Regions from separate parts of the Frankia alni ACN14a genome, predicted to be linked through region 2. Evidence: riboswitches for the same ligand, from Rfam matches in the RefSeq annotation. Region 2 holds a riboswitch; each other region holds the start of a gene.
The links. Region 2 has a riboswitch for cyclic di-AMP ahead of FRAAL_RS29055 (transglycosylase family protein). Riboswitches for the same ligand answer to the same signal wherever they lie in the genome.
Positions count from the first base shown of each region.

Region 1: another riboswitch for cyclic di-AMP. It lies ahead of FRAAL_RS21490 (peptidoglycan-binding protein); the one in region 2 lies ahead of FRAAL_RS29055 (transglycosylase family protein).
Region 3: another riboswitch for cyclic di-AMP. It lies ahead of FRAAL_RS02805 (C40 family peptidase); the one in region 2 lies ahead of FRAAL_RS29055 (transglycosylase family protein).
Region 4: another riboswitch for cyclic di-AMP. It lies ahead of FRAAL_RS28405 (transglycosylase family protein); the one in region 2 lies ahead of FRAAL_RS29055 (transglycosylase family protein).

Region 1 covers NC_008278.1:5,334,291-5,339,316, reverse strand. Annotated here, with positions in the region: gene FRAAL_RS21495 (alpha/beta hydrolase) at 453-992, shown strand; cyclic di-AMP (ydaO/yuaA leader) riboswitch at 1,634-1,785, shown strand; gene FRAAL_RS21490 (peptidoglycan-binding protein) at 2,250-2,990, shown strand; gene FRAAL_RS21485 (AfsR/SARP family transcriptional regulator) at 3,588-4,442, shown strand; gene FRAAL_RS21480 (asparagine synthase-related protein) at 4,950-5,026, shown strand, end outside.
Region 2 covers NC_008278.1:7,251,942-7,256,967, forward strand. Annotated here, with positions in the region: gene FRAAL_RS29045 (DedA family protein) at 1-479, opposite strand, end outside; gene fbaA (class II fructose-bisphosphate aldolase) at 829-1,866, shown strand; cyclic di-AMP (ydaO/yuaA leader) riboswitch at 2,873-3,076, shown strand; gene FRAAL_RS29055 (transglycosylase family protein) at 3,084-3,764, shown strand; cyclic di-AMP (ydaO/yuaA leader) riboswitch at 4,229-4,430, shown strand; gene FRAAL_RS29060 (transglycosylase family protein) at 4,433-5,026, shown strand, end outside.
Region 3 covers NC_008278.1:702,991-708,016, forward strand. Annotated here, with positions in the region: gene FRAAL_RS02795 (type 1 glutamine amidotransferase) at 1-662, shown strand, start outside; gene FRAAL_RS02800 (PHB depolymerase family esterase) at 768-1,436, shown strand; gene FRAAL_RS02805 (C40 family peptidase) at 2,300-3,409, opposite strand; cyclic di-AMP (ydaO/yuaA leader) riboswitch at 3,415-3,592, opposite strand; gene FRAAL_RS02810 (hypothetical protein) at 3,949-4,332, opposite strand; gene corA (magnesium/cobalt transporter CorA) at 4,749-5,026, opposite strand, start outside.
Region 4 covers NC_008278.1:7,084,540-7,089,565, forward strand. Annotated here, with positions in the region: gene FRAAL_RS28395 (hypothetical protein) at 1-260, opposite strand, end outside; gene FRAAL_RS28400 (peptide deformylase) at 944-2,596, shown strand; cyclic di-AMP (ydaO/yuaA leader) riboswitch at 3,093-3,268, shown strand; gene FRAAL_RS28405 (transglycosylase family protein) at 3,271-3,651, shown strand; gene FRAAL_RS28410 (hypothetical protein) at 3,854-5,026, opposite strand, start outside.

The DNA.
Region 1 (5,026 bases), 1.9 Mb from region 2:
ATTAAATATGTTGACATCCGATCAGAGTACCGCCAGAATCCGACCATGCCTCATCCGGCGCGACGGTCGACCGCTCTGGTCATCCGCGGCCACATCGACTTCCTGCGTGTCGCTTCCGCGGTCTGTCTGGTCCGGGTGCCTCGCTAGGCTATCCTTGCCGGCGCGCCGTCGGCGTTTTCCGGCGCCTTTCCGGTGCTTCGCCGTCACGCCCGTCGCCGCTGCATCCGCAGCCACGCGGCCCGGCTGCACCGGTCGGGCTTCCGCAGCCTCGCACGCGCTTTTTTGCCGTGCCGGAGCGCACTGCCATCCGCATCTGGACGGCACTGATCGGAGATGTCGTGCCCATTCCCCTCTCGTCGCCTCCCTCCCATCCGCGTCCACGTGGTTACGTCGGCGGTCCCGGTTCCCGCTACTGGCCAAGCGGCGATCCGACCCGGCGTGCGGGGGCGAACGTGGTCCTCCTTCCCGGCCGCGGGGAATCCGCAGAAATCTTCGAGAACCTGGCCTTTCGGCTGGCACTCGACGGCTACCAGGTGACGTTTCTCGACCATGGGAGGGACAGCGTCCTCGCCCTTGGGGAGGCGCGCGAACCGGGACTGCCGTTCGTTCTGCTCGGTTCCGACAGCGGCGCCCTGCGTGCGCTGGTCGGCGCCGCGTCGCCCGCCGTTCGCCCGGACGCGCTCATCCTGGTGGACCTGCCGCTGCTGCACCGCGCGGTCGCCGGCGAGCCTCCGGACCAGCCGATCCCACGGTCGCTTCCGGACCTGCCCATCCTGCTGCTGCATGGCGAGGACGACCGGGTGACTCCGTTTCCGCTCGTTCGCATGGCGACGCGGACCGCCCGGGGCGCCCGGCTCGCCTCCCTGCCCGGTGGCCGGGGCGTGTTGCGCGGCCCGGGCCGCCGCGCCGCCGGCGCGCACATCCTGCTCTTCCTGGAGAGCCTGCGAACGCGGCGGCTCACCCCTGTGCCGCGCTCCGCCTCGCCAGCCTGACCACATCGCACCCCGCGGCTCCTACTCGCCGGGCGCGACGCGCTGGTTCCCTCGTCGCCCGGCGGGCCCTCAGTCCCTCGACGCTGGGCGACTCTCGGAGTCTCCTCGTCGCCCTGCGACTCTCGGAGTCTCCTCGCCTGGCGACCCTCGGAGTCTCCTCGCCCCTGCGACTCGGAGTCTCCTCGTCGCCCGGAGACCTCCAGTCCCCTCGCGGGCTGCCGTTTCCGCACGCCGACGTCGTGTCGTACTTCGTTGCCCGCCGCCGTGAGCCCCGCATCCGGCGCTGTCGGCCCGGCGTCGCGTGTTCCAGCGCTGCCACCGCGATGCGCCCCCGCCCGGCGGGGTTGGCGCCGCGTGTGGTTCTTCCGATCCGCGGTCCGAGCCTCCCCCGTCGATCGGGTCTCACCGTGGACCCCGGGCAAACCGGGGCGTACGCCCGACATCCCGTGATCCTTCTCGACGTCCGAAGGTTCGGTTGATGTCCCAGTGTTGCGGTCTCGCAGCACTATGCACGCACGGTGACAGGCGCGCGCCGAAATTCGGGCAGAACTAGTACTTGTCACTACGGTACGTAGTTCGCTACGGTTGCCGGGCACTAGTTGCTCCGGGCCGACGCCGAGTTCTGCCCACGGTCCGGGGTCCCTCCAAGACAGCTTGGGCAGAAGCGGGGGAACCAGGTTCCTCCGGGCGGCCCCGTCACGGCCGCCCTCGGGGTTAAGTCGCCTCCACGGAGACGACCGGGCTTCCCGGCCCGAACCCGACAGCTAACCTCGCAGGCGTACGGGAAGGATTCGACGTTGCCTGTGTACCGGGAACGCTCGGCCGCGGTCTCGATGACCGCCCTGGCGACCTGCGCTTTCTGCGACGCGCCCTCGCCACGACGGGCGCCGTTCTCGCCCTGATTCAGTCGCGAGAACGTGCCAACGCCGGCGCTCGCCGGCCGGACCTGCGCGCACGACATCACCGGCCCACCTGACGGACCGCACGGGTCGCCGTCGGCGGGCGGCCGCGATCCCCGGACCGCCTGTAGCGGGTGGCCAGGCGTGACGCGGCCGTCGCGCTGATCGGGCCGGATCTCTCACCAATCTCGAAGCTCGCTCCCGCCTTTTCCCTTCATCTGTTGGTCGGGTGCTGTTTCGAAATCAGATAGTCCGTGCTGCCCTTATCTGATGAGTGAGAACCGCTCCCCTCCATCGAGCGGAAGTCACCACCGATTCCACACCCATGTTCGACGACACCGAAATGAGATGTCAAAGAATGGCTAAGGGAAAGCATCGGAAGCGTTCCACCCGGCATCGCGGCGCCGTCATCGCCGCCGCCGGCGTGATCGGTGCCGGAGCCAGCATGCTTGTCACCGCGAGCCCGGCGAGCGCCGCCACCGGCACCGTCTCGGACGTGACGATCGCCAGTGCGGCGGCGAATGCGGGCCTCGCCGGCTGCCGCGGCGTTCCGCTGTCCACCTGGGTGGCGGTTGCGCTCGGCGAGTCCGGCGGTAACACCTTCGCCCACGCCACGGTCGGTGAGGACTCGCGCGGACTCTGGCAGATCAACATGCGCGCACACGCCGGTTGGGTGGGCAGCCGCAACCTCTACGACCCCGCCACCAACGCCTGGGCGGCGAAGCGAGTCTGCGACAGCCAGGGCATCACGGCCTGGAGCGCGTACACCCGCGGCATGTACAGCCGGTTCCTGGGTCGTGGCCAGGCCGCGGCGGCCGCAGTCTCGGGCGGCATCAGCGTCCGCACCGTCTCCTACACCGCACCCGCAGCGCCTGCGCCGGCGTTCCCGACCGCGTATCCCTCGCTCGCCTCCGGCATCGGCTACCGGCAGGACGTCCAGCAGATTCAGCAGAAGCTGGCCAACCTCGGTTACCCGATCCAGGTCGACGGCCAGTTCGGCTACCAGACGAACCACATGGTCAAGGACTACCAGCTCAAGCATGGTCTGCTCGTGGATGGCGTGGTCGGGCCCCAGACCCGCGCCAGCCTCGGTATCTGACGGGTCGCAGGGCGTCGTGGCGCCGCCGGGTGACGCTCCCAGCCTCATCCGGCGGCGCTGGCATGTGCGGCAGCCGGGCGCCGTGGCGTCTCGCCGAGGAACCGATCCCGCCGGAGGAACCGATCCCGCCGGAGGGACTCATCCCGCCGGAGGGACTCATCCCGCCGGAGGGACTCATCCCGCCGGCGCCATCCACGTCGCTCGGCGCCCATCCCGCCGTGGGAACCCATCGCTGGGTTGAACGCCTCCCTCGCGGGACGCCTACCCGCCGTGGGTTGCATCCTGGCGCAGGACGCGCGCGGGCGGGGACACAGACCCACCGGGAGGACGCATATCGCCGGGTGAGAGGACTATCCGCCGGTCGGACGGGGTATTGCTCGCACCGGCCCGGACGGGGCCGCCGGTCCCCGGGCGAGGGTGTGCAACGGGGGCCGATCAGCGAGGATCTCCGAACCGACGAGGATCATCATGGTCGACGAGCTCGGAACCGTTGCGGGCCCGATCGCCCGCCCCGGCGTCCGGACTCCCGGCGAACCAGGTCACGGCTCCCGGTGGTCCGGCCCCGCAGTGGCGGCGCGCGGGCCCGAGGTAGGTGTCGTGTTCGCGGTGCTGGGCCCGCTTGAGGTCTGGCGCGGGCCGGGCGAGCGCGTCCGTATCGACCAGCGCAAGAAGCGCGCTCTGCTGCTCACGCTGCTGCTACACGCTGGACGGTGGACCTCGGTGGAGGAGATGCGCCTGGCGCTCTGGCAGGACGACGCGCCCAGGTCTGCCCTCGGCAACATCAAGACCTACCTCTCCGAGCTACGGCACACGCTGCCCCCGCCGATCGGGGACCCGGCCGTGCCGGCGTCGATCAGGGCGGTGGGCCCCCGGTCCGCGATCCTTCGTCGACCGGCCGGCCCGGGACGCATCGAAAGCCGTCCGGGGGAGTACCGCCTGCTCGTCGTCCCCGACGAGATCGACGTCGTCCGCTTCGAGCAGGCGGTCGAACATGGCCGGGTCGCGGCCCGCGCCGGCGCGCCCGCCCGAGCCGCCGAGTCGCTGGAGCAGGCGCTCGGCTGGTGGCGCGGAAACGCCTTTGACGAGTTGCCGGCCGAGGTCGGTGGGGCCGAGAGCCTCCGCCTTGAAGAGGCCCGGTGGTCGGCCCGCGAGGCGCTGATAGACGCGCGCCTTGCGCTCGGTGAGCACGATCAGGTTCTTCCGGCGTTGCGCGCGCTTGCCGTGGAGTACCCGACCCGCGAGCGTCTCTGGGCGCAGCTGCTCGTCGCCCTGGAGCGCAGCGGTCGCCGGGCCGAGGCGCTGCGTGAGTACCGCGGCCTGTACCGACGGATGGTCACTGAGCTCGGGATCGAACCCGGTGCTGAGCTACGCAGGATTCATCAGGAGGTTCTGGACCCGGCGCGCGGCTGGTCGCGGTCCTCCTCGGAGCCGATGGGCACGCCGCACCGCTGAACCTTCACTGAACCGCGCCTGGGAATCCCGTCAGGCATGGGACCGTCCATCCGGTCCGCTGATCCGAGTTGGCGCGTGCAGGAGCGGGGGCCGGCCCATCCGCCGGCAGGCGGGACTTCTTTCGGATGCCGACCGTCGCGCCGCGGGCTGTGCCTACAGTCCGTCACGCGGAGGAACGCGAACAGGGAGGGCACGCATGGCGGCGACCTTTCCCGGCGACCGGCGGCGACCGGTCTCTCTGCGGCGGCGGCGCTGGGCCGGGGACGCGACCGCGACCATGACGAGTTCGGCGGCAGCCTCCTCCTCACCATCCGTGAGGCTGCGGTGACCACGCCCATCACAGTGCGGCTGCCGGGCCCCGACACGCGGCTGGCGTCCTGTCGGCCGAGCTGCTGGTTTGTCGTTCTGGCGGATCGGGATCCGGTCGTGCTGCCCGCGGGGGTCCGGCGAGTGCTGCGATACCCCTCGGGGCGGCCGTGGGTCGTGGGCGACTGGCCGGACGAAGCGATGATCAGTGCGGAGACCAGTCGCGCCCGGATGGCCCTGGTCGGCCGAGTCGCGGCGAGTTCCAGCCAGCTCCTGCG
Region 2 (5,026 bases):
CCAGGGATGGCGGATGCCGCGTAGCCCAGCAGGATCAGCCCGGTCCCCCACACCACCGCGCCGGACACCACCGCGAGGAGGAAGCGGTGCCACGGCATGGCCACGGCCCCGGCCAGGACCGGGGCGAACGTCCGCGCCCACGGGACGAACCGGGCGGCCACCAGGGTGACCGCCCCGAACCGTCGGTAGAACTCCTCCGTCCGGGCCAGGGCGGGGGCGTAGCGGCGCTCGAGGAAGGGCCGGCCCAGCCGGTGCCCGGTGTAATAGCCCGCGGCGGCGCCGGCGCTGGCGGCCAGAGCGACCCCCACGGACAGGACATAGATGGAGACGTCCGCGCCCGCGTCCGCGGCGACCAGGCCGGCCGCGAACAGGATCGTGTCCCCGGGAAGCCAGAACCCGATCAGGATCCCGCTCTCGGTGAATATCATCGCGAAAAGGACGATGTACAGCGTCGTCCCGGACAGACTGCCGACGTCCACGTGACCAGTGTGCCGGGCGGGTCCGGCCGGGTGGCGGGCGCGTCGCCACGGTCGGTGTCTCGGCCTGCCGACGGACCACACCCGTCCGGGCCATCGGCTCCCCCCACCCCTGGTCTCGCCGCTCGGCGACCCCCGACCTCCCGCCGAACAGGCAATGCGCACCGGCGCCGGGTCGATGACCGACTTTGTCCCGGCGACGTCGGCCGCATCCGACCACCCCGACGGGGCGAGCCGTCATACCCTTCGCCCACCAACAGTCCAACGGCGGTCTGCCGGCCCTGTCGGGCTGCTCAGCGCCGCCGTCCATGGCTGATCGGCGCCCCGACAGCTTCGACAAGGAGCCCCACCGATGCCCATCGCCACCCCAGAGACCTACGCCCAGATGCTCGACCGGGCAAAGTCCGAGTCCTTCGCCTACCCCGCGATCAACGTCACCTCGTCGCAGACCCTCAACGCCGCCCTGCGGGGATTCGCGGAGGCGGGCAGCGACGGAATCGTGCAGGTCTCCACCGGCGGGGCGGAGTACCTGTCCGGTTCGACGGTGAAGAACATGGTCCTGGGCGCGGAGGCCCTGGCCGAGTACGCCCACCACGTCGCGAAGGCCTACCCGGTCACCATCGCGCTGCACACCGACCACTGCCCGGCGGACAAGCTCGACACCTACATCCGGCCGCTCATCGCGATCTCGAAGGAGCGGGTCGCCGCCGGCCGCGAGCCGCTGTTCCAGTCCCACATGTGGGACGGCTCGGCCGTCGAGCTCGAGGAGAACCTCAAGATCGCCGAGGAACTGCTCGCCGACGCCGCCGCCGCGAAGATCGTCCTTGAGGTCGAGATCGGCGTCGTCGGCGGCGAGGAGGACGGCGTCGTCGGCGCGATCGACGAGAAGCTCTACACCACGCCGGGCGACATGTGGCGGACCGCCGAAGTCCTCGGTTCGGGCGAGAAGGGCCGTTACCTGCTGGCCGCGACCTTCGGCAACGTGCACGGGGTGTACAAGCCGGGAAACGTCAAGCTTCGTCCGACGATTCTTCGCGAGGGTCAGGACCACGTCGCCCAGAAGCTGGGTCTGCCGGCCGGATCGAAGCCGTTCGACCTCGTCTTCCACGGCGGCAGCGGCTCGGACCTCAGCGAGATCCGAGAGACCCTGGACTACGGCGTCGTGAAGATGAATGTGGACACCGACACCCAGTACGCATTTACCCGCCCCATCGTGGACCACGTCTTCAAGAACTATGACGGGGTACTCAAGGTGGACGGCGAGGTCGGGGCGAAGAAGGCATACGACCCGCGCACCTACGGAAAGCTCGCCGAAAGCGGCATGGCGGCCCGGGTGGCCCAGGCGTGCGAGGACCTCCGCTCCGCCGGCCGGTCCCTCAGCAGGGCATAGCACCGCCCGCTTCCGAGCCCGACCCGACCGCAACACTCCCGACCCGGAGGATGACACCCGGCGATCGCCGCGCCGGGTGTGCCGCCGGGCGCCGACCGGCCCGACCCGGGCACATCCGGGGCCGGGCCGGCTGATCTGTGGCTTTCCTCGGATCCGTCGGCTCTGTCAGCTCCGCCGGCCCCGGCCGGCACGTCGCCGGGACCGGCCCCGACGCGCATCGCCGTCCGTTCCGACGGCCGCGCGGTTTCCCGGCGGCACCCCGACGTCGGGACGAAGCGACCGGCACAGAACGGACATCCGGGAGATCCGCCCCATCGATCGTCCCGACGATGTCCCGTATCATGCGACCACCCGCGGTCCCCCAGTTGCGTCACGCGACTGGGGGACCACTGTCTTTCGCCGAGTGGTCCACCTCGGGTCCGTTGCCTGGTCACGCTTATCAGCAGCAGGTTTCGGCCAGATCGACCCACACGAGACGGACGTGCTACCGCATCGGAAGCCCCGCGCACCCAACCAGGACATCCTGCCCGGGAGCTGGGCCTTGGGGCCCCGCTACGCCGCCGCGTGCTTCCCGCAGCTGCATGACAAGGTCGTAAGTCACCACCAGGTTTCCGTTGTTTTTCTCACATGAGTAGGCTGGCCCGGACGAACCCGGGTAAGCGGCGCATTGCGCCCATCCGGCGCGCCGGGGCACAGTCGATGTTGCTTTCCCGCAGGTCACCCATTCGGCGTGATTCACCACGCTCCGCTCGCCATCACCCATCGGCAAACAGGGTGATCAGCCGGCCACAAATACCCCCGCCCGCGATAACGCCAGGTTGATGAGCGGGCGCGCACGCGCGATACCAGTCACCCCACGGGTGCTCAAGCAGGCGCGCCGACTGTGCTCTTTTTCACGTGACCTATTCAATGCTTGGCGACTCGCCGGCCGGCGTGGTTATGGTCTTCGCCGTGCCGACAACAACGTCCGGCATTCGTCGGGCGGCACGCCGAATCCTGCCCCCGGCCGACGATTTCGCCAGACCGGGCGGCAGGAACGGGGGAACCATCTCCGAGCGTCGAAGGGATTCGATGCTCTCGGGGTGAAGCCATGAGCGACGGACGCACCAGGGTCTTTCGGTGCGACGCACGTCCCCAGGAATCCCTGGCATGGCCGGGCAGTTCCCAGCCCGAATCCGACAGCTCACCTCGCAGGCGTGGGGAAGGACCACAAACATATGTCCGACGCACGTACCAGTGGCCGACAATGGAGCGCCGGCACCCGCATCCGGGCGCGGGCCCTCATGGTTGCTCCGGTTCTCGCGGCGGCGGTCGGCGGCACTCTTGCCGTCAGCCAGCCGGCCGAGGCGGCCAGCACCTGGGCGGGTCTGCGGCAGTGCGAGTCCGGCGGTGATTACACGACCAACACCGGAAACGGCTACTACGGCGCCTTCCAGTTCTCGGCCAGCACCTGGCACAGTCTCGGCTACTCCGGTCTGCCACACGAGGCGGCCCCGGCGGTCCAGGACGAGGCCGCCCTCCGCCTCGCCCAGCGCTCCGGCTTCGGCCAGTGGCCGGTCTGCGGTCGCGGCATGGGCGCCGACCAGCTCGCGGGCGGCTCGTCGGCCAGCGGCGCGGCGCAGGCGTCGCGCTCGGCGACGCGGGCCCCGCTGACCGCTCGTCCCGCCGCCTCCACCACCCCGAACTTCACCCGCAACCTCACGGCCGCGCTGGTCGGGCAGGACCGGGCCGACGTGCGCGCCTGGCAGACCCGGATGAGCCAGCTCGGCTACCCGATCGCGGTGGACGGCCACTTCGGGCCACGTTCGGCCGCCGCCGCCCGCTCCTTCCAGGGAAGCCACGGTCTGGCCGTCGACGGCATCGTCGGCCCGGCGACCTGGCACGCCACCTTCGGCTGAGCGCCGCATCACGCGCGGTAGCCATCCGGCCGATCGCCGCGCCGCCGAACGGCACCGTCCGCACGTAGTCCATCCGGCCCGGGACGCGGGGACGCGCGTCACGCCACCCGGACGACCTTCCCACCCCGGTGACACCGGCCAGGGGAGCTCACCGACTCGCCCCGACCGGCCCGCCCGGACGCCCGGACGATCTCCGCTGCGCGCTCCGAAACGGGCCGGTCGGCCACCAACTCCGCACCGGGCGCCGACGTCCGTCGTGGTGGTACCCCACGACGCCGGCGGCACACCCCGCCACCCGATCGGGCGGCACCGTCGGGCTCCGCCGTTCGCGCGTCCCAACCTGGTTACTCCGAACCACCCCGGTTTGCGCCCCCTGAACCGTTCTCGCTAGAGTGCCGATCACTCGCCACCCGGCGAGGTCGCTCGGACGGACGCCGAGTCCTGCCCGACGTGCGAGCGGCTGGTCCTAGTACGCACCGCAACGGGCAGGAGTGGGGGACCCACCATCCGGGCGTCTCTGACGCCCTTGGGGTTAAGCAGGCTCGTCCCAGCCATCCGGTGTGGGGAGAACGTTTCCCACGCAGTACCGACGGCCAGGGGCGGACCGGCCGGGCCATCCCAGCCCGCACCCGACAGCTCACCCCGCAGGCGATCGGGATTGGACTGACATGCCGTCAGGACGGCGTGGTGGTAGACATCGGGCCCCGCAGGCCCACTCGACCGCGGGTCGCATCCTTCGCACCACCGGCGCGGTGACGGCCATCGTCGGCAGCGGGCTCGCGGTCAGCACGGTCGCCGCGGCCCCGGCCGGCGCCGCGACCGCCGACGACTTCGCCAAGCTCCGCCAGTGCGAGTCCGGCGGGAACTACGCCACCAACACGGGCAACGGCTTCTCCGGCGGTTACCAGTTCGACGACCAGACCTGGCACGGCCTCGGCTACTCCGGCCGGCCTTACCAGGCCTCCCCCGCCACCCAGGACGAGGCCGCCGCCAAGCTCTACAACGCGCGGGGATGGCAGCCCTGGCCGTCCTGCTCGCGCAAGATGGGCCTGACGAACAACGGCCCGGCCGCGGTCGGCTCCGGTGACGTCATCGAGCAGGCCCTCGCCCCCGCCGAGCCGCCGATGACACTGGATCGCGCTCGCCAGGAGATGGGTGACAACTCCTACAAGGGCACCGTCCTCAACGCCGGTTACGGCAACGACGTCCGCCCGGACGCGTTCGTCTGGCAGGCCGCGATGCGCAACAAGAGCTTCCTGCTC
Region 3 (5,026 bases), 950 kb from region 2:
GCTCGCCGGTGCCGGACAGCTGCGACATCTACCTGCTCGGTGGGGGCGAGGACGCGCCGCAGGTCCTCGCCGCCGACGGCATCCGGCAGAACCGGGCGATCGTGCGCGCGGTGGGATCGGGGGCGGCCGTGCTCGCGGTCTGCGCCGGCTACCAGGTGATCGGCGCGACGTTCCCGTCGGGCGGGGAGATCCACGAGGGGCTCAACCTCGTCGACATCGAGACCCGCCGTTCGTTCGCGCCCCCCGGGACGCCGCCGCCCGGACGGGCCGTCGGGGACATCGTCGTCGAGCCGGATCCGCGTCTCGGCCTGCCCACCCTGTACGGGTACGAGAACCACGCCGGGCGTACCCGGCGGCTGCCGGGGGCCGGCGGCTTCCCGCTCGGCGTGGTGCGCCGCGGAATCGGCGACGGCGACGGCGGCACCGACGGTGGTGGCGGCACGGGTGGTGGCGGTGGCACGAGTGGCGACGGCGGAGGCACCGACGGCATCGTCGACGGGCGGGTCGTCGGCACCTACCTGCATGGGCCGGTCCTGGCGCAGAACCCGGCGCTCGCCGACCTCCTGCTGACCTGGATCCACGGCGAGCTCCCGCCGCTGGACGCCCCTCGGGAGGCACAGGTGTTGCGCGAGGCCCGCCGCCGCGCGCTCGCCACCTCCTGACCCCGGCGGCGGCCCCACGACCCGCTCGGTCCCGCGGCCGCCTCGGACGAAGGAGTAGGTCCGAGCGTCATCTGGTCGCCCGTTTCCGGCGTTTCCCGGCTACCGGTGTGGTTCGGTTGGATCGTGGCGTCGAATCCCCTTGCCGGCTGGTGGGGCAAGAACAAGCGAACCGTACTCATCGTCGGGGCCGTCATCGTCGTGCTGTGGGTCTTCATCGAGCGCGGCAACGGCCCGAAGACCAAGCGCGTCAGCATGCCCAAGGACTACGGCTCGGCCGACCGGGAACTGCTCGTGCACGCCCCGTCGGACCCGAAGGATCCGATCCCGCTGGTGCTGATCCTGCACGACGACAACGTCGACGCCAAGACCCTCGACCATGACAGCGCCGCCGGCTCGGTGGCGAACGCCCGCAACTTCGCGGTCGCCTATCCCGAGGCGGTCGGCGGCACCTGGCGGATCGACTCCCCGGACGGCGCCGACGCGAAGTACCTGCGCGACGTGGTCAGCTACGTCTCCGCGAAGAAGACCAAGGTCGACCCGAACCGGATCTACGTGTGGGGCGTCGGCGAGGGCGCTCGGCTCGCGCTGACCGTCGTCTGCGGCGGCGCCAAACCGATCTTTGCGGCCGTCGGTGTGGTGGGGCAGTTCACGCAGGAGCCGCAGTCCGCCTGCCCGGGTCGGGCACCGGAGGCGAGGGTTGCCGAGACCAAGTGGAACAAGAAGGTCAGCGAGACGCTGTGGACGGCCTCCGCCAAGCACCACCTGGGAGCCTGAGCCCCGAGCCTCAGTCCGAGTCCGAGAACCTGATACCGGGCCCTGGGCCCGGGGCCGCTGACCGTCTGCCGGCCGAGGCCGGCCCGTCTGAGCGAGAGGCCGTCCGCAGAGGCGCCCGATGGCGGCCCTCCACGGCCTCCAGGTGCCGCGTACGCGCCCGCGACGGCTGGGTGGAAGCGAAGGTCCGCCGATGCCGCCGGGAGGGGGGTAGCGGCATCGGCGGACCTCAGTGGCCGGATGGAACCCGAGGGCCCGCCGGCCTCCCGCTGCGGATGGGGGGGGAATCCGAGGGAAGGCCGGCGGGGTCGGGGGCCTTCCGGCCGGACGGACGTCAGATGGGGGGGAGATCTGACGTCCGTCCGGCCGGAAGGAGGCGTTGCCCGGCTGGCACGGAAGCGAGGTCGGGTCGTGGTGCCGCGGGCGATGGCAGGGCCCGCGTACTGGAGCTGGTCCCGGCTCGGCCAGGACTACGACGCCGCCCGGCTTCGGCGGGCGCGCGGACCGGGTGCAGGTGGTCCGGCGGTGTCTCGGCGTCGGTGGTGTCTCGGCGTCAACGGAGTCTCGGCGTCGGCCGCGTCGTGGAACAGCGTCCGGGGCAGCCGCGATGATGACCCGGACGGTTCGGCGATGCGCACCTTCCGCCTGCCGGGGGGAGCAGGCCCGGCGGGGCGGGCACGACGGTGTACGGACGCGCGGTGAACCGAGGCCTGACCGGCGATCTGACCGCACGCGCGACCGGAGGGGGAGGCCGCGTCGCGATCGGCTCGGGGCTGGACGGGCTTCGTCGCACTTCCAGCCGGACGAGGTGACCACCGCAGGGCCGGCGCCGCACCGCAGGGCACCGTGCGCTGGCGTGAACGCTCTTAGACGCGTCCGACGTAGTAGGAGGTGGTGTAGATCGACTGGAGCTTCACGACGCTGCCCGTGTGCGGGGCGACCCACATCTTGCCGTCGCCGGCGTAGATGCCGACGTGGTAGATGTCTCCGGGCGAGCCGAGGAAGATCAGGTCGCCGGGCTGCTTGTTGTACTGCGACACCCGGGTGGTGGCGGCAAACTGGGCGTCCGTGGTCCGCGGCAGGCTCTTGCCGAGCTGCTTGAAGACGTACTGGACGAGCCCGGAGCAGTCGAACGAGCTCGGGCCGTCGGCGCCGTAGACGTACGGCTTGCCCGCCTGCAGGGAGGCCAGGTAGACGGCCTTCGCGCCGATCGAGCTGGACGGCACCGGCACGGACACCTGGGGGGAACCGACGGAGACGCCGCCGGAGAGGCTGCCCAGGCGGGCCGAGACACCGGCGAGCGGGGCCCGCTGCGGGCGCACGTTCAGGGTCGCGTCGTTGACCGAGTGGGCGGACTGCAGGGCGTCGGTGCCATCGAAGATCGCCGTGACGTTCGTCGTGGTGAGCACCCGCGCCGTGTAGGACGCGTAGCCCTGCGCGTTCGTCTGGAGGTGCTTGAAGGTGGCCCACCCGGTGGGGAGCTTCACCTGCACCTTGACGAGCTGGTTCGCCAGCGGCTCGTGGGTGGCCTCGTTGTACAGCGAGAAGCCGATGTCGACCGGCTCGTCCGCGTTCACGGTCACGTCGGGGTTCGTCACCCGCAGGCCGACCTGGACCTTGCCGGCCAGGGGCGGGGCGTCGAGCCCGTTCGCCGCACCGAGAGTGAGTCCCGAGGAGCTGTGCTCGCTGACCGCCGCCGCGGCGATGCTGCCACCCAGGGCGGCACGCGAGCCGATCTGCGCGGCGAGGGTGATCGGGGCGGTGTTCGGCGACTCTTCCAACGCCGTGTCGGCGTGGACGTCGGTGGCGCAGCCGGCCAGGGCCACTCCGGAGACAGCGACAGTCCCGGTGGTCATCGCGGCGAAGGCACGAGCACGGGCCCGGCTACGGGCGACCGGCGGCACGGTCTGGGCGCGGTGACGGCCGCGACCGGCGACGCGCGAATCTTCGTCGAGCTGCACGCTTTGCGCGGACAACGGTGTATTCCTTCCCGTACGCCTGCGAAGTGAGCTGTCGGGTTCGGGCTGGGCTGCCCGGTCCGAGGCGTGGCCTTCACGCACATCGGACTTGACCCCGAGACCAGCACCGCGGGTCGGTGCCGGCCGATGGAGGTGGGTCCCCCGCTCCTGCCCCAGATGACGACTCGGAGGGGACACCGTGGCCGGGGGCAGGATTCGGCGTTCGGCCCGGTGTTGTCGTGACGTCGGCGTGAGACTAGTCCACTTTGACGGGGTGGGTAAACACTAGTCCTTCCCAACTACAGCGAGTGTGCACCGAAGTGCCCCTGGACGGGACGCTCGGTCCGGCCCGTGCCGGCGGCCGCCACGGCCGCCCGATCGGCCAGGGAAACCGGGTATGGCCTGGGGTTCCGCCCTCGTCGAGAGGGTCGGTACGGACGGCTCGTGCGACGCCGACAAAGGCCCGGGCCCACCCCGGTCACTTCGGTCGAGCACCACGTACTCACGTCAGGTAGTCGAGCGGGCGGGGGTACCGGTATCCCCGGTCGGCCGCGGGCTCATCGGGCCCGGCCGCGCCGGGTCAGGAATCCGGCCGCGTCGAGCACCTGGAGTTCGACGGCGAGCTCGTGCACCTCGCGGGGCAGGGAACGGTGGTGGGCCAGGGCGGCCACGGCGGCGCGGGCATGGTCGGCGAGCTCGTCCAGGGCGTGCTGGCGCTGGCGCATGCGGGCCCGCTCCTCCTGGATCGTGCGAACGGTGTCCTCCTGCCAGCGCCGGGTCCGGATGAGGTGCTCGCTGGCGTCGGCGGCCTGGCGCTCGGCGTCCTCGAGCCGGTTCAGCAGCGCGTCGAGGGCTTCGAGTCGCCCGGCGAGCTCGGCGATCAGGTCGCCCCGCTCGGGCAGGATGGCGGTCTCTCGCCGCTGGGGGTCAGACGAGGGCATGTACTCCCCTGACGGGTGGGGGATCGGGGAACCGCTCCGAGCGGTGGGCACGAGACCCGGTTGCTCCGACACGGTTGGTAACGGTAACCGACGGGGAGGGCCGGGTGTAACCCATCGTACGGATACGTCACGGCAGTCAACTGATAGCGAAAATGAGCTATGGACCGGCTACCCTTGCCAGGTTTTCGAGTGCATAGCACGCCCTGTGTTGTTTGTGGACTCTTTCGCCCGATTCGGGGCCCCCTGTCGCCCAACGGATCGGCGTCGTCGGGGTAGGAGTGGCCGGCCGCCCCGTTCGGGTCGTCCTGACGGCCAGGGCGCGACGGCCGGCCGGGCGCCGGCCGACCCCGCAACTTCTGTGACGTTGAGTAGCGGCAGGGCTGGTGGCGGGGGAAACGCGGCGGCCGTCGGCGGCGTCAGAGCCAGCCGTTGCGTTTGAACGCCCGGTACAGAAACAGGCAGGCCGTCGCCATCACGGCGAGAACCGTTGGGTAACCCCAGGTCTGGCGCAGTTCGGGCATGTGCTCGAAGTTCATTCCGTAGATTCCGGCCAGTGCCGTGGGAACGGCGGCGATCGCGACCCAGGCGCTGATCCGCCGCATGTCCTCGTTCTGGGCGATCGTCACCTGGGTCAGGGTGGCCTGCAGCACCGACGACAGCAGCTCGTCGAAGTGTTCGATGCGCTCGCTGACCT
Region 4 (5,026 bases), 170 kb from region 2:
GGTGCTGGCCTGGCCGGGGAGGGAGCGGGCCGGGTCGGAGGTGGCACCGCGACGACGGCGGACTGCCGTTCGTGGACGAAAAAGCGCACCGGCGCCACCTCGTACTCCGGCCAGCCCTGCTCCGCCGCGAAGTCGTCCGCCGCCGACGGGGACACGAAGGTGATCACCACATCGGCGACCTGCCGGTCACCGCCGGGCGCGAACCGGACGACGCCGTAGACGATCGCAGTTCGATCATGATCTCTCCTCGGCTCCGTCACGATTGGCACCGCCCTTCCGGACCCACACCTCCTGCGCCACATTCCCTGTGCCGCCGCCGTCGCGGCCCGGCCGACCGGGCCGGTGGCCGCCACCGACGCTGGTGGCGGCCACCAGGGTCGGTGGCCGTCGGTCCGCCCCTCCCCTCCGGGCCGGCGATGACCCACCGGCCGCCGGATGCGCCGGCCCCGCCCGGCGGAGGTCGCGGCTCGACGCGGGGCGGGGCCGGCCTGCATCCAGGGTGGCCCGAGCGGGCGTGGCCGGGAAACGTCAGTCAGGCATGCTCTTCTCGTATGGGCTCGACGAGCCCCGGCCGACCCAGCCCGGGCCGGACCGGGCCGGGCTGGACCACGGCCGCATCCGCACCGCTGCGTGCCCCCGCACCAGCGGCGCATGGACAACCGCGCAGCCTCCCCCAGCCGGGGCAGGAGCGCATGACCCGGTCGGATGAGACCGAGGCAGTCAGCTGGTCGCCTACCAGATCCGTCGCGGCGCCGCCCGCTCATCCGGGCCGGCCGGATGTCGGATCCACGACAACCTCGCGATCACCGCAAGCGCCGGCAACCTATGCCGGTTTGGCATAGCGTCGTCATCCTGACGTCTCAGCCGCAGCCCGGCGCATCGGACTTTCCGCCGTCCCGGCCGGGCGATCGACGCAGGTCGAAGCCCGACGGAAGGCCGGTCGATGTCCTACGAAGCCGGTCCCTACCGGGTCTCCCGCACCCTGCTCGCCCGATCCGACTTCCGGACCGCATGCGAGACCCGGGACTTCCGGACGGCCTTCCGGCTGATGAAGAAGTACGACGGTGCGAGCCAGAACCGCATCGCGTCCCCGGTCGAGGGTCTCAGCCAGAGCCGCGTCAGCCGGATCATGCAGGGCGAGGACCACATCGCCCGCCTCTCCCTGATCGAGCGCATCGCCGATGCGCTGCGAATACCGGGTGCCTATTTCCAGCTCGCCGCGCGCCCGTGGGAGGCGGCGGACGAGGCGGGTGACGTCGACTCCCGTCCGCCGGCAGCCCGGCCGGCGGAGCCCGGTGGCCGGGTGTCCCCCCCGCCACCGGGCTCGTCGGCGGCGATCACGGCGGCCGAGCCGGTCGGGGCCTCCCGAGGTACCCGGGCCGGCCCGGACCCGGGTGGGCTCGTCGTCGAGGAGGATCGCGCCGAGCTGCGGTACGAGGACGGCATGTACGTCGCCCATCAGCGCCGGCTCGTGCTCAACACCGGCGTCGAACCGGTGACCCGCTACCTGATGCGCATCTCCGTCGACCGCTTTCCCGGAGATCAGGAACGCGCCGCCCGGCTCTACCGCAGCAATCCGCTGCGCTGGGAGGAACTGCAGCTCAGCGCGCACTGCGGCGACGAGCGCATGTCCTGGCAGGTCAAGACCGACTGGGATGCGCTGAAGGAGGTCTGGCTGCTGTTCGAGAACAATCGTGGCCGATTCCCCCTCTACCCGGGCGAATCAGCCTGGATCGAGTACAGCTACCGGGTCGGCGAGGAGAAGTGGGGCCCGTGGTTCCAGCGGGCCGTCCGGGTACCGACCAGCTTCCTGTCGGTCGTGCTGGACTTCCCCGCCGAGGTCGATCCCGTGGTCTGGGGCATGGAGACGTCGATGACCGCGGACGCCTTCCCGTTCCGCACGGCGATCGCCCGCACGGATGATGCCAAGAGGCGCGTTTTCACCTGGTCCACGAACAATCCTCCGCTGCACGCCAGATATCGCCTGGAATGGAACTTCCGGGCGGTCGCGTCGAGCCGGGATCCCGCCGACCGAACCGTGGCCCGGCCCAGCGGGCAGATGGCCGCGGCGGGCATCGTCCAGGTCGGCGATCCCTCCCTGCACCAGCCGGCTCGGTCGTTCGAGCTGCCCGTCGAGGCCGAGGACGCCCGCCGCGTCGTCGCCGAGCTCTCCTCGGCCATGGAGCGGGTGTCCGCTCTGCACACGTTCGGGAAGGGGATGGGCATCGCCGCGCCCCAGATCGGGATCAACCGAGCGGCGGCCATCGTGCGGTCCGCGGACGGCGACATCCTCACCCTGCTCAACCCGCGCGTCATCGAGTCCGTCCCCGAGAGCGACGAGCAGTACGAGGGGTGCCTGAGCTTCTTCGACGTCCGCGGCATCGTCCCGCGGTCCCTGGAGCTGCACGTGGAGCACACCGACACCTCGGGCCGCCGCCACATCACGGTGTACCGGCAGGGCCTCGCCCGCCTGGTCGCCCACGAGATCGATCACCTGCACGGGCGCCTCTACACCGACCGGATGCGCCCCGGGGTCGTCCCCATCCCGGTCGAGCAGTACCGCGGCACCGGCTCGTCCTGGACCTACAACCCCTGAGCTCCGCCACCACCCGACCGGTCGGTCTCGCCCCGTCCGACCGCGCCGCCCGACCGCGCCGTCCGGCCGAGCCCCGGTCACCGACATCACCGGGCCGCCCGACCGACACATCCCCTTTCGACAGGACTACTCGCGGCGTGCCGTATAGTTCGGAAAAGCGCGGAAGAGCCGCTCCGCGCGAGGGCGGCGGTGGAATTTTTCTCGACTCCGTTAACGGCTGCGCCGACGCGGGTAGAGAACGCCCCCGGCCACGCCCGGGAGAGAACCGGCCACGGACCGCGAAGGGTTTGTGGTCAGCGTGGCCGACCAACCGCAATCCAGGCATTCCGCGGGGCCACGAAGGCCGTTAGAATCGGGCGCGCACGCGGGCGCGAAACCGCAGAACCGAGATCATTCAAAGACGATAGAACGCACTGTGGCTATCGTCACGTACCCTTGATTTCCCGGGGTCACGCTCAGCTATGTTCGTCGCCATGCCGTCAACTGATGGCAGACGTCGGGTGGCACGCCGAACCCTGCCCCCACCCGATGAGAATCAAACCTGCGGCAGGGACGGGGGAACCAATTCCGGGCGCCGAAGTCGGGCGTCCTAGGGGTGAAGCCGAGAACCGCGGCCGGGCATTCCCAGCCCGAACCCGACAGCTCACCTCGCAGGCGTGGGGAAGGGCAACTCAATGTCCAACGCTCGTTCGCTCGGTCGGGGCCTCAACCGGATCAAGCTCGGCACCCGGGCCGCAGTCATCGCCACCACTCTCGCCGCCTCCGTCGGCGGCGGCCTCGCGCTGTCCCAGCCGGCCAGCGCGGGGACCAACGCCGACCACTTCCTGCGCGCCGTGATCCCCTGCGAATCCGGCGGTAACCCGCACGCGGTCAACTCCATCGGAGCTGGCGGCCTGTTCCAGTTCCTGCCCAGCACCTGGCACGGTCTGGGCGGCCGTGGTCTGCCCCAGAACGCCAGCGTCGGGGAGCAGTGGCAGCGCGCGCGGCAGCTCTACGCGCAGGCCGGCACCAGCCCCTGGTACGCGTCGAAGCCCTGCTGGGGTCACCGGATCTGAGGCCCCGACACACCGCGCCGACATCCGCACTCGGCCGACTCTGATCCGCACATGATCGATCGGATCGTGCTCGACAGATCGTGAGCCGTGGCCGGCGCGAGGCGACGCGACCCAGCACGGGTCAGGAGCCCCGTCCCCCGAGCGGGGGCGGGGCTCCGTCACCACCCGAACCAGGCACCAGCCACCAGCTACCGGCCACCAGCTATGGCCGCCGCCCGAGCGGCACCTTCGCGGGCGGCCAGCGCAGCTCCATGCAGAGCTGCCCGTCGTCGACGTCGACGATCATGTCGATGGCCCGACCCGACGGCGCCGGCGGCAACTGGCCCGCCGGCCAGGAACACGACAGAAACAGGCTGGCCGTACGTGCCTGCGCAGTGACGGTGAGCAGGACCCGGCGGCTCGGCATCACCCGCAGCGCATGGTGCACCTGCTCGACGAACTCGCCGCGCACCGAGGCGGGAAGCTGGTCGAGACCACCGGAGATCTGGCTGGACACGACCGTGCCGTGCCGTTCGGCGGCATCGATGGCCTCCCCGAGCGCGCTGTGCACGGCGTCGTCGTCGAACAGCAGCCGCCGCACGGCGACCGCCCGCCGGGCACATTCCGAGCGCACGGCGTCGGCCTGCGGATCGAGCCGGCCCGCCGCGACGCCGGCCAGCAACGGCGCCACGTCCCGTTCGACGGCCCGCAGCAGCACGCTGCGACGCTCGCGCACCCGGTCCCGGTTCTCGGCGCGTCGGACCAGTTCTCGCTCGCAGTGACTGGCCCAGGCGCGGACATCGGCCGTGCTCCACAGCAACGGACCGACCATGACCAGGCAGATCTGCATGATCCACAGGTAGTAGAGCTGCATGAGCAGGTGGGACAGCGCGAACGGGTCCCGTGGGTTGGTCAGCAGGCTCACCGCGATCATGGCGGCGCCCACGGTGACCGAAGCGAGCACCCAGCGCCACACCGGGCGGGACACCGTCACCAGCATCACCAACGGCGGCAGGCTGACGAGCGGCCAGGCCATCATCCGCACCTCGCCGGCCTCGCCGGCGTTCCACCCGCCCCCCACCGCGATCCCCAGGCAGAGCAGCACCACGGCGGCCGCCTGGGCCGGCGTCAGCGGCCCGGACCGGAAGCGCCGCCGGGCCACAGCGACCGCCGCGAGCGGCGCGAGCAGCAACGCGAGCGCCAGCGGGATCGAACGGACATGGGGCAGGGCACGGCCGGCGGGCAGAACCAGCAGGATCAGCCAGAGTGCGGCGAACCGGCCGGTCACGTGGCGTAGCTGCGCGGTGTAGAGGGCGCGCAGCAAGCCGGCCGCGGGCGCCACCCTGGCCCAGGGGTCCGCACGCCCGGCTCCGCGGTGTGCCTCGCCCGCCGACTC